DNA from 2 places in the Diaphorobacter sp. LR2014-1 genome. Region 1 is predicted to be linked to the other one. Evidence: riboswitches for the same ligand, from Rfam matches in the RefSeq annotation. Region 1 holds a riboswitch; the other holds the start of a gene.
What was found. A riboswitch is a leader RNA that binds a small molecule or an ion and turns the genes downstream of it on or off. The one in region 1 is predicted to bind thiamine pyrophosphate.

Region 1 (5,121 bases):
CAGCCCGACGCCCCAGGCTGCGGACGCCGTGGTGATCGGCGCCGGGCCGGTGGGGCTCTTCCAGGTCTTCCAGCTCGGGCTGCAGGGCATCGCGGCGCACCTGGTTGATGCGCTGCCCCATGTGGGCGGCCAGTGCGCCGAGCTGTATCCCGACAAACCCATCTACGACATTCCCGGCATCCCTGTGTGCACGGGCCAGGGGCTCGTGGAACTGCTGCAGCGGCAGATCGCCCCTTTCTCCCCCACGCTGCACTTGGGCCAGCAGGTCCACGCGCTGGCCGCGCAGGCCGACGGACGTATTCTGCTCACCACCACCGCCGGCACCGCGCTGCTGGCGCGCAGCGTCTTCATCGCCGCGGGCGTGGGCGCCTTCGTGCCGCGCGCCATCAAGGCCGAGGGGGTAGAGGCGCTGGCCCCCGGCCAGTTGCTCTACCACCCTGACGCCGCCACGGCCACCCGTGCCGCGACCGGCAAGCGCGTGGTGGTACATGGCGGCGACGAGGCGGCCGTGCAGGCGGCGCTGGACTGCGTGGACGCTGCCGCGCAGGTGCTGCTGCTGCACCGGCGCGATGCCTTCCAGGCCGCGCCCGCGCTGCTGGCGCAACTGCAGGCACTGCGCGAGGCGGGCCGCATCCAGGTCGTGATCGGCCAGATCACGGGCGTGGAGACCGCGCCCGACGGCACCCTGCAGGCGCTGGCCCTGCTGGACCCGCAAGGCGAGCCACAGCGCCAGCCGCTGGACCTGCTGCTGGCCTACCTGGGCATCTCTCCGCGCCTAGGGCCCATCGCCGACTGGGGCCTGGCGATGGACCGCAAGCAGCTGGCCGTGGACACGGCCACTTTCGCCACCAGCGTCCCCGGCATCTACGCCGTCGGCGACATCAACACCTACCCCGGCAAGCGCAAGCTGATCCTGTGCGGCTTCCACGAAGCCACCCTCGCCGCCTTCGCCGAGGCCGAACGGCAGGCGGGCCACAAGCTGCCCCTGGAATACACCACCAGCAGCGAACGGCTGCAGGCCCGGCTGGGCGTCGCCCCGGCCCGTTGACCTGCGGCGACGGCGCGGCGCGCCCTGCGGCAATGCGCCGGGCGCTATTGAAGCAGGAGCTTGCAGCGCGCGTTCTGCCTTGTTTCCAAATAGAAAGCTGTCTAAGAATGGCTTGTAGATTGCGCTGGCAGCTCTATTTTTCATAGCAATTGACGTTTCGGCCATCGGTTCGCGCCTGAAACGGCCGGAACTTCGCACGCGGGCGGCCCTCCACCTGGGGGTTGTCATCCCTCAGTTCCAACTCCAAGGAGATCACCCCGTGCCCTTCGCACTGCCCCTGCCGCATCGCATCCTATCCAAAGCCCTGGCCGCCGCCGCGCTGGCCCTGCCCCTGCTCATGCCCGCCGGCGTGCAGGCGCGCGAGTTCGTCAGCATCAAGGGCAATGCGGTCAACGTGCGCGAGAAACCCAGCACCCGCTCGGCGACGCTGTGGGAGCTGGGCCGGGGCTATCCGCTGCAGGTGCAGCAGCGCAAGGGCCGTTGGCTCCAAGTGCGGGATTTCGAGGAGCCGCTCGGCTGGGTGTACGCGCCGCTGACCAGCAAGACGCCGCACCGCGTGGTGACGGCACGCGTCGCCAACCTGCGCGCCGGCCCCGGCCAGCAGCACAAGACCGTGGGCAAGCTGCAGCAGCATGAGGTGGTGCGCAGCCTGGGCCAGTCGGGTAGCTGGGCCCGGGTGCAGCGCGAAGACGGGCAAAAGGGCTGGGTGGCCCGGCGCCTGACCTGGGGCTGGTGATATTTCGGGTGCCGCGGCGGTGTGGGCCTGTGGCGCGCGCGGTGCCCGGCGCTCCCTCAGCCGCCCGTTACTCGATCACACGCTGCGCCACCGGCGCATAGCCATGGTTGAGCGGCCCGTGGCCGTGGCCGGTGCGCACATCGGCCCCGGCAGCGATCGCGCCCAGAATGTACTGGCGAGCCAACCGCACCGCCTGCGCCAGCGGCTGGCCCAATGCGAGGTGCGCAGCGATCGCCGACGACAAGGTGCAGCCCGTGCCGTGGCCGTTGTGCGTGACGATGCGCGCAGCTTCCAGGCGGTGGCGCTCGTCGCCAGGCAGGGCCAGCACATCCACCACCCGGTCGCCCGGCAGATGCCCGCCCTTGAGCAGCACCGCGCGCGCGCCCAGCGCCAGCAGATCGGTGGCGGCCGCGTCCAGCGCGCTTTCGTCGGCAATGGCGCGGCCCAGCAGCCAGCCGGCCTCGTCCAGGTTGGGGGTGACCACGGCGGCCAGCGGGAACAGCGCGCGCACCAGCGTGCCCACGGTCTCCTCGGCAATCAGCCGGTCGCCGCTGGTGGCGACCATCACCGGGTCCAGCACCACGTTGGGCAAGCCATGGCGAAGAATCGCGTCGGCCACCACCTGCACCACCTCGGGCGAATGCAGCATGCCGATCTTCACCGCGTCCACGCCGATGTCCTCGACCACGGCGTCGATCTGTGCGCGCAGCATCTCGGGCGGAATGCCGTGGATGCCCGTCACGCCGCGCGTGTTCTGCGCGGTGATGGCGGTGATCGCGGTCATGCCGTAGCAGCCCAGGGCGCTGAAGGTCTTCAGGTCGGCCTGTATGCCCGCGCCGCCGCCGCTGTCCGAGCCCGCGATGGTCAACACGCGCGCATAGCGCCGGCCACCGCCGGGCGTCTGTGTCTCTTGGTTCATGGCAAAAATTATCGGCCAAGCCGCAGCGCATTCAACGCAGCCGCGGCAACGCCAGAGCCTGCGCCACGTCAACAACAGGGGCACCACCCCTGTGCTGTAATGCCGGCCACGGACGAAACAGGGGTGTCCCCGCCGCACTAACAACGTGTTGACGAAAGCGGCAGGCGACTGAGAAATACCCTAAGCACCCGATCCAGGTCATGCTGGCGTGGGGAGTTTCAACAGCATCGGCGCGCCGCGCGCTCCCGTTTTGTCCTTTGGTTGTTTGGCCTGGCCTTTCATCACGGACACGATGCACACTTTCCCCACCCTTCGCTCCTCCTCCCGCGTCACCATCCTGGGCGCGGGCCTCATGGGCCGCCTGCTGGCCGTCGAACTCGCCCGCCAGGGCCACGCCGTTGAGGTGCACGAGGCAGGCACCCGTGCCGCCGAAGGCGCCGCAGCCTACGTGGCCGCCGCCATGGTGGCCCCCCTGGCCGAATCCATCGTGGCCGAGCCCGGCGTGGTGCGCATGGGCGTGCACTCGCTGGCGCGCTGGCCCGAGCTGCTGGCACCGCTGGCCGCACCGGTGTACTTCCAACATGACGGCACGCTGATCCTGTGGCACCGCCAGGACGCGCCCGAAGCCGCGCGCATGCGCCTGAAGTTCGAGCAGACCCAAGGCCTGGTGCCCGGGCTGCCGCGCATGCAGGCGCTGGACAGTGCTGGCGTGGCTGCACTGGAGCCCACGGCCGCACAGCGCTTCCACCAGGGCCTGTACCTGCCCGGCGAGGGCCAATTGGACAACCGCCAGGCCCTGGCCGCGCTGGCCGCCACCATGGACCAGTTGGGCGTGGTCACGCATTGGGGCAGCGCGCGCCAGCCGGCCGACTTCACTCCCGGCCAGGCCGGCCAGCCCGACTGGGTGCTGGACTGCCGGGGCCTGGGCGCGCGTGCGCAATGGCCGCAACTGCGCGGGCTGCGCGGCGAGGTGGTACGCCTGCACGCGCCCGATGTGACGCTGCAGCGCCCCACGCGCATCGTGCATCCCCGCTACCCAATCTACATCGCACCGAAGGAGAACCACCTGTTCGTCATCGGCGCCACCGAGATCGAATCCGACGACATGTCGCCCGCCAGCGTACGCTCCACGCTGGAGCTGCTGAGCGCCGCCTACGCCGTGCACCCGGGCTTTGCCGAGGCGCGTATCCTGGAGATCTCCACCCACTGCCGCCCCACCCTGCCCGACAACCTGCCCGCCGTGCGCGTAGTGCAGGATCGCGTGCTGGAGGTCAACGGTCTGTACCGCCACGGCTTCATGATCGCGCCGGCCATGCTCGATGTGGTCATGCAGGTGCTGAACACGGGACAATCCGAGCTCGCCCCTGAATTCGACCTCTCGCTGCAGCTCGACCTCGAAGCTGCGCTGCACACATGAACGTATTCATCAACCAAAACGCCGTGCAAGTGCCCGATGGCGCCACCGTCGCCGACGCCGTGGCCCACCTGGCACCCCAGCCCCCGTTTGCCGTGGCCGTGAACCTGCAGTTCGTGCCCAGTGCCCGCTATGCCGCGCACGCGCTGCAGTCCGGCGACCAGATCGAAATCATTGCGCCGGTCACCGGCGGTTGAAACCATTGCTCATGAACAGTCCTACATCCTCCCCCGACACGCTGGTGCTCTACGGCCAGGCGTTCCAGAGCCGCCTGCTGCTGGGCACCGCGCGGTATCCGTCCCCCGCCGTGCTGGAGGCCGCCGTGCAGCGCGCGCGGCCCGCGATGCTCACCGCATCGCTGCGCCGCCAGGGCAGCAACCCGGCCGAATCCGGCAGCAGCTTCTGGGAGTTGCTCAAGCGCCTGCAGGTGCCCGTGCTGCCCAACACCGCCGGCTGCCATAGCCTGCAGGAAGCCATCACCACCGCCCATATGGCGCGTGAAGTCTTCGAGACCCCCTGGATCAAGCTGGAGCTGATCGGCGACGACTACACGCTGCAGCCCGATACGCTGAACCTGGTGCAGGCAGCCGAGCAACTGGTCCGCGAAGGCTTCTACGTGCTGCCCTACTGCACTGAAGACCTGGTGCTGTGCCAGCGCCTGGTGGACGTGGGCTGCCAGGCCGTCATGCCGTGGGCGGCGCCCATCGGCACGGGCCGCGGCCCGGTGAATCCCTATGGCCTGCAGCTGCTGCGCGAGCGCCTGGACGTGCCGCTGCTTGTGGACGCCGGCCTCGGCCTGCCGTCCCACGCCTGCCAGGTGATGGAATGGGGTTACGACGGCGTACTGCTCAACACGGCCGTGGCCCTGGCGACCGACCCCGTGCAAATGGCCGGCGCCTTTACCGATGCCGTGGCCGCAGGCCGCGCCGCCCGCATGGCCGGCGCGATGACACCGCAGGAGGCGGCGCAACCCAGCACGCCCGTGCTGGGCACGCCGTTCTGGC
Region 2 (5,121 bases), on a different contig from region 1:
AGCCTGCGCACCGGCACGGACAACGTGGCGTACCAGATGCCGATGGCCGGCGCAGCGGTCGGAGTTTCCGCCGGCATGGTGGGCGGTGCGGCCCAGGCCGACTACGGCAGCATGGCCGTGCCGAGCGTCTGGCGCACCAACCGTTCCGTGGCCACGGCGCGCGTGGATGCGCTGTCTTCGGGCGGCATGGATGAACTGGAGATTCCGGCCTTCCTGCGCAAGCAGGCGGACTGAAGCTCCACCGGCGCCACGACCAAGGTGCCTGAATGAAAAAGCCGCTGGCGTGCCAGCGGCTTTTTCATGTGCGGTCGCGCATCCGCATGACGTGCGCTACACGGCGCGCGCTGGCGCCTGCGGGCGCCGCACGGATCGGCGTCAGAACGATTCCCAGTCGCCGTCGTCCGGGCCGGCGCCGGGCGCCTTGGCGGGCTTGGCCTGTAGCGCGGGTGCCGCGGGAGTGGACAGAGCGCGAGGTGCGCTTGCGGCCGGGCGCGCCGCGGGGGTGCAGCACGCGTGATCGCCGTGGCGGGGCGGGGCCGCTGTACCTCGCCTGCCTGCACGCGGAACAGCGCCACCACGTCGGTCAGCTTCATGGCCTGCTCGCGCAGGCTGGCCGCCGCGGCGGTGGATTCCTCCACCAGCGCGGAGTTCTGCTGCGTCATCTGGTCAAGCTGGTGCATGGCGGTGCTGACCTGGGCAATGCCCTGGCTTTGCTCGGAGGTGGCGGCGCGCACTTCGCCAATGATGTCCGTCACCCGCTGAACGCTGCTGACGATCTCGGTCATGGTGCTGCCGGCGCTGTCCACCAGTGTCGTGCCGGAGCGGACCTTTTCCACCGAATCGTTGATCAACGCCTTGATCTCCTTGGCGGCTTGCGCACTGCGCTGCGCGAGCGTGCGGACTTCTCCGGCCACCACGGCAAAGCCCCGGCCTTGTTCGCCGGCGCGCGCGGCCTCCACGGCAGCGTTGAGCGCCAGGATGTTGGTCTGGAAGGCGATACCGTCGATCACGCCGATGATGTCGCTGATCTTGCCGCTGCTGGCGTTGATGCCTTCCATGGTGCTCACCACCTGGGATACCACGTCCCCGCCGCGTGCCGCCACCTGCGCGGCCGATGCGGCCAATTGGTTGGCGGTCTGGGTGGCGTCGGAGGTCTGGCGCACCGTGCTGGAGAGCTCTTCCATGCTGCTGGCCGTGGCCTGCAGGTTGCTGGCCGTGTCCTCGGTGCGATGGGCCAGGTCGTTGTTGCCCTGCGCGATCTCACTGGCCGCGGTGGCAATGCTGTCTGAGGCGCTGCGCACCTCGACCACGAGGCGGCGCAGCGAGGCCACCATCTGCGACAGCCCATCCATCAGCGATCCTGCGGGCGCGGGAGGGATGGCGGTGTCCAGATGGCCCTGCGCGACTTCCGACATGACGCTCATGGCGTGGGCAGGTTCGCCGCCGATCTGGCGCACCACCGAGCGGAACACCGCAAAACCGACCATTCCCACGGCAAGGGTGACGAGCGCGACCACCAGCAGGTCGGTCAGCAGCGCCTGGCGCACTGCGGCATCGATATCGTCGGTGTACAAGCCGGAGCCCACCATCCAGTTCCATCCATCGATGCGCACGGCGTACTGCAGCTTGGGTGCGAGCGTCTGCTCGCCAGGGCGCATGAACCTGGCAGAGACATACGCCTTGCCATCCTTGCTGCGCTGCAGTGCGTCCGTGATCTGTTTGAGCAGGTCGTTGCCATCGCCGTCCTTGAGCTTGCCGGCCATGTCCTGGCCTTCCCACTTGGGCTTGATGGGGTGCATCACGCCGCGGCTGTCCATGGTCCAGATGTAGAAATACTCGGTCTTGCCTTCCGCACCGCCGTAGCGCGACAGGCGCAGGGATTCCTTGGCGGCCTTCTGCGCGTCCTCTACGCTCATCGCGCCCTTGTCGGCCGCTTCCTTGTAAGCGGCGACGATGCTGTGCGCCGTCTGCACGGCGGTGGTCAGGGTTTCCTTGCGGGCGTCGATGATGAGCTTGCGCTCCTGCAGCAACGACAGGGTCGACATCACGATCAGCGCGAGCAGCGCCGTTCCCAGCATGGCAAGAATCTTCATCTTGAGGCTGAGCTTGGTCATGGGGGGCTTTCTCCGAAATTCGCCAAAATGGCGAGTTTTGTAAACATTTATTAACATAATTACCGCATTTGTTCCAATTTTGTTCGGCGACGCGCTCGTTGTCCGTATGTCAGCGCTTCTGCAGATCGACGCGCAGCGCAGGCGGCAGAACGTTTCGCTGCTATCAACGTCATAGAAAAGGGGTACTGCCGGCCCGTGTCTGGCGGCCTAGAATCGGCGGATGCTTCAGCAACGCACCATCAAGACCCTGACCCGCGCCGTGGGCGTAGGCCTGCACAGCGGCCAGCGGGTCGAGTTGACGTTGCGCCCGGCACAGCCGGACACGGGGATCGTGTTCCGCCGCGTGGATCTGCCGGAGCCGGTGGACATTCCCATTACCGCCACGGCCGTCGTGGATACGCGCATGGCCTCGACCATTGGCGCCGGCGGTGCGAAGGTGCATACCGTGGAGCACCTCATGTCGGCCTGCGCAGGGCTGGGGCTGGACAACCTCTACATCGACATCACGGCGGAGGAGGTGCCGATCCTCGACGGATCGTCCGCTTCCTTCGTGTTCCTGCTGCAAAGCGCGGGGGTGGAGTTGCAGAACGCGCCCAAGCGCTTCATACGGGTCAAGCGCCCCGTGGAAGTGCGTGAAGGCACGGGCCAGCAGCTCAAGTGGGCGCGGCTGGAGCCCTACCATGGCTTCAAGCTGCGCTTCGACATCGACTTCGCCCACCCCGCCGTGGACTCCACCGGGCAGAGCGCGGAGTTCGATCTGGGCGAAGGCAACTACGCGCGCGACATTGCGCGCGCCCGCACCTTCGGCTTCACGAAGGACGTGGAGATGCTGCGCTCCAGCGGCCTGGCGCTGGGTGGCGGGCTGGACAACGCCATCGTCATGGACGACTACAAGGTGCTCAACGCCGATGGTCTGCGCTACGACGCCGAGTTCGCCCGCCACAAGATCCTCGATGCCATGGGTGACCTGTACCTCGTCGGCAAGCCGCTGCTGGCGGCCTATAGCGCCTTCCGCTCGGGCCACGCCATGAACAACCTGCTGTTGCGCGAACTGCTGGCCCACGAGGATGCGTGGGAGATCGTGACCTTCGAGAATGAGCGCCAGGCGCCCGCAGGTTTCACACAGCCGGTGCGTGCCTGGTAATGGACGGGGGACGCGTGCATGTTGATCTTCCGATGGGCTGTCCTTCTGCTGCTGCTGGCTGCCGGCGTGTCGTTTGCCTTTTTTGCCGCTACGGGACAGCAGCGCTACAAGCGTTTTGGACTGGTCATCGTCAAATGGACCGTGATCGCGGCGTCCATGTTCTTCCTGGTGCTGATCCTCGAGCGTCTGCTGTAAGGCACCTTGCTGGCGGTCAAGTCGCCTATACTCGGCCCCGCTCCGGGGTGCACGTAACGGCGTGCTGAGATGGCGGACCTGACCGCCGGAACCGCGAACTTGATCTGGTTCATGCCAGCGTAAGAAGAGCTGCAGTCGGATAGGGGGAAACGGGTACACCCGCAAGAAGGGTCGTGCTCCGTCCGTCCATCCGATCGATAGCGGAGCAATTCCATCCATCCCGCCGATGAAGGAGCTGCCCGCCATGAATGCCCCCGACAAGTTCGCCAGCCTGCTTGCGCTCACGCGCGAACCCTTTCCCGCTTCCACCAAGTCCTACCTCGCCGGCAGCCAGCCCGGGCTGCGCGTGCCGGTGCGCGACATTCAGCTCACCAACGGCGAAGTGGTGAGCGTGTACGACACGTCCGGCCCCTATACCGATCCTGCGGTGCAGATCGACGTGCGCAAGGGTTTGGAGAGCGTGCGGGGCGAATGGATTGCCGCGCGCGGCGACACCGAGGGCTATGAGGGTCGCGTGCGCAAGGCGCTGGACGACGGCCAGAAGGCCGAGGATGGCGACCGCCTGGCCCAGCTGCGCGCCGAGGCTGCGGCGCTGCAGCGCCAGCCGCTGCGCGCCAGGAGCGGCGCCAACGTCACGCAGATGCACTACGCGAAGAAGGGCATCGTCACTCCCGAGATGGAATACGTGGCCTTGCGCGAGAACGGTCGCCGTGAGTGGATGCAGCAATACATGCAGGACACCGCGCGCGAGCAGCGCCTGGCCGGCAACCCGCTGGGTGCGAGCATTCCGAAAATCATCACGCCCGAGTTCGTGCGCGACGAGGTCGCCCGTGGCCGCGCCATCATTCCCGCCAACATCAACCACCCCGAAGTGGAGCCCATGGCCATCGGGCGCAACTTCAAGGTGAAGATCAACGCCAACATCGGCAACTCCGCCGTCACGTCGAGCATCGAGGAAGAGGTGGAGAAGCTCGTCTGGGCCATCCGCTGGGGCGCCGACAACGTGATGGACCTGTCCACCGGCAAGAACATCCACACCACGCGCGACTGGATCGTGCGCAACTCGCCCGTGCCCATCGGCACGGTGCCTATCTACCAGGCGCTGGAAAAGGTCGGTGGCATTGCCGAGGACCTGACCTGGGAGATCTTCCGCGACACGCTGATCGAGCAGGCCGAGCAGGGCGTGGACTATTTCACCATCCACGCGGGCGTGCGCCTGGCCTACATCCAGCTCACCGCCGCGCGCCGCACGGGCATCGTGTCCCGTGGCGGCTCCATCATGGCCAAGTGGTGCATGGCGCACCACAAGGAGAGCTTCCTCTACACGCACTTTGAGGACATTTGCGACATCATGAAGGCGTACGACGTGTCGTTCAGCCTGGGTGATGGCCTGCGCCCCGGCTGCGCCTCGGACGCCAACGACGAAGCCCAGTTTGCCGAGCTGCACACGCTGGGCGAGCTGACGCAGATTGCCTGGAAGCACGACGTGCAGACCATGATCGAAGGCCCCGGCCACGTGCCCATGCACATGATCCAGGCCAACATGACGGAGCAGCTCAAGACCTGCCACGAGGCGCCGTTCTACACCCTGGGCCCGCTGACCATCGACATCGCCCCCGGCTACGACCACATCGCCAGCGCCATCGGTGCCGCCATGATCGGCTGGAT

Region 2: another riboswitch for thiamine pyrophosphate. It lies ahead of thiC (phosphomethylpyrimidine synthase ThiC); the one in region 1 lies ahead of BV908_RS07525 (FAD-dependent oxidoreductase).

The regions. Positions count from the first base shown of each region.
Region 1 is NZ_MTBE01000006.1:132,283-137,403, forward strand. It holds gene BV908_RS07510 (NAD(P)/FAD-dependent oxidoreductase) at 1-1,048, shown strand, start outside; gene BV908_RS07515 (SH3 domain-containing protein) at 1,386-1,784, shown strand; gene thiD (bifunctional hydroxymethylpyrimidine kinase/phosphomethylpyrimidine kinase) at 1,852-2,703, opposite strand; TPP riboswitch at 2,813-2,935, shown strand; gene BV908_RS07525 (FAD-dependent oxidoreductase) at 2,996-4,120, shown strand; gene thiS (sulfur carrier protein ThiS) at 4,117-4,314, shown strand; gene BV908_RS07535 (thiazole synthase) at 4,326-5,121, shown strand, end outside.
Region 2 is NZ_MTBE01000002.1:263,487-268,607, reverse strand. It holds gene ftsZ (cell division protein FtsZ) at 1-234, shown strand, start outside; partial or broken gene BV908_RS03145 (methyl-accepting chemotaxis protein) at 717-2,045, opposite strand; gene lpxC (UDP-3-O-acyl-N-acetylglucosamine deacetylase) at 2,335-3,258, shown strand; gene BV908_RS22400 (hypothetical protein) at 3,277-3,453, shown strand; TPP riboswitch at 3,487-3,596, shown strand; gene thiC (phosphomethylpyrimidine synthase ThiC) at 3,698-5,121, shown strand, end outside.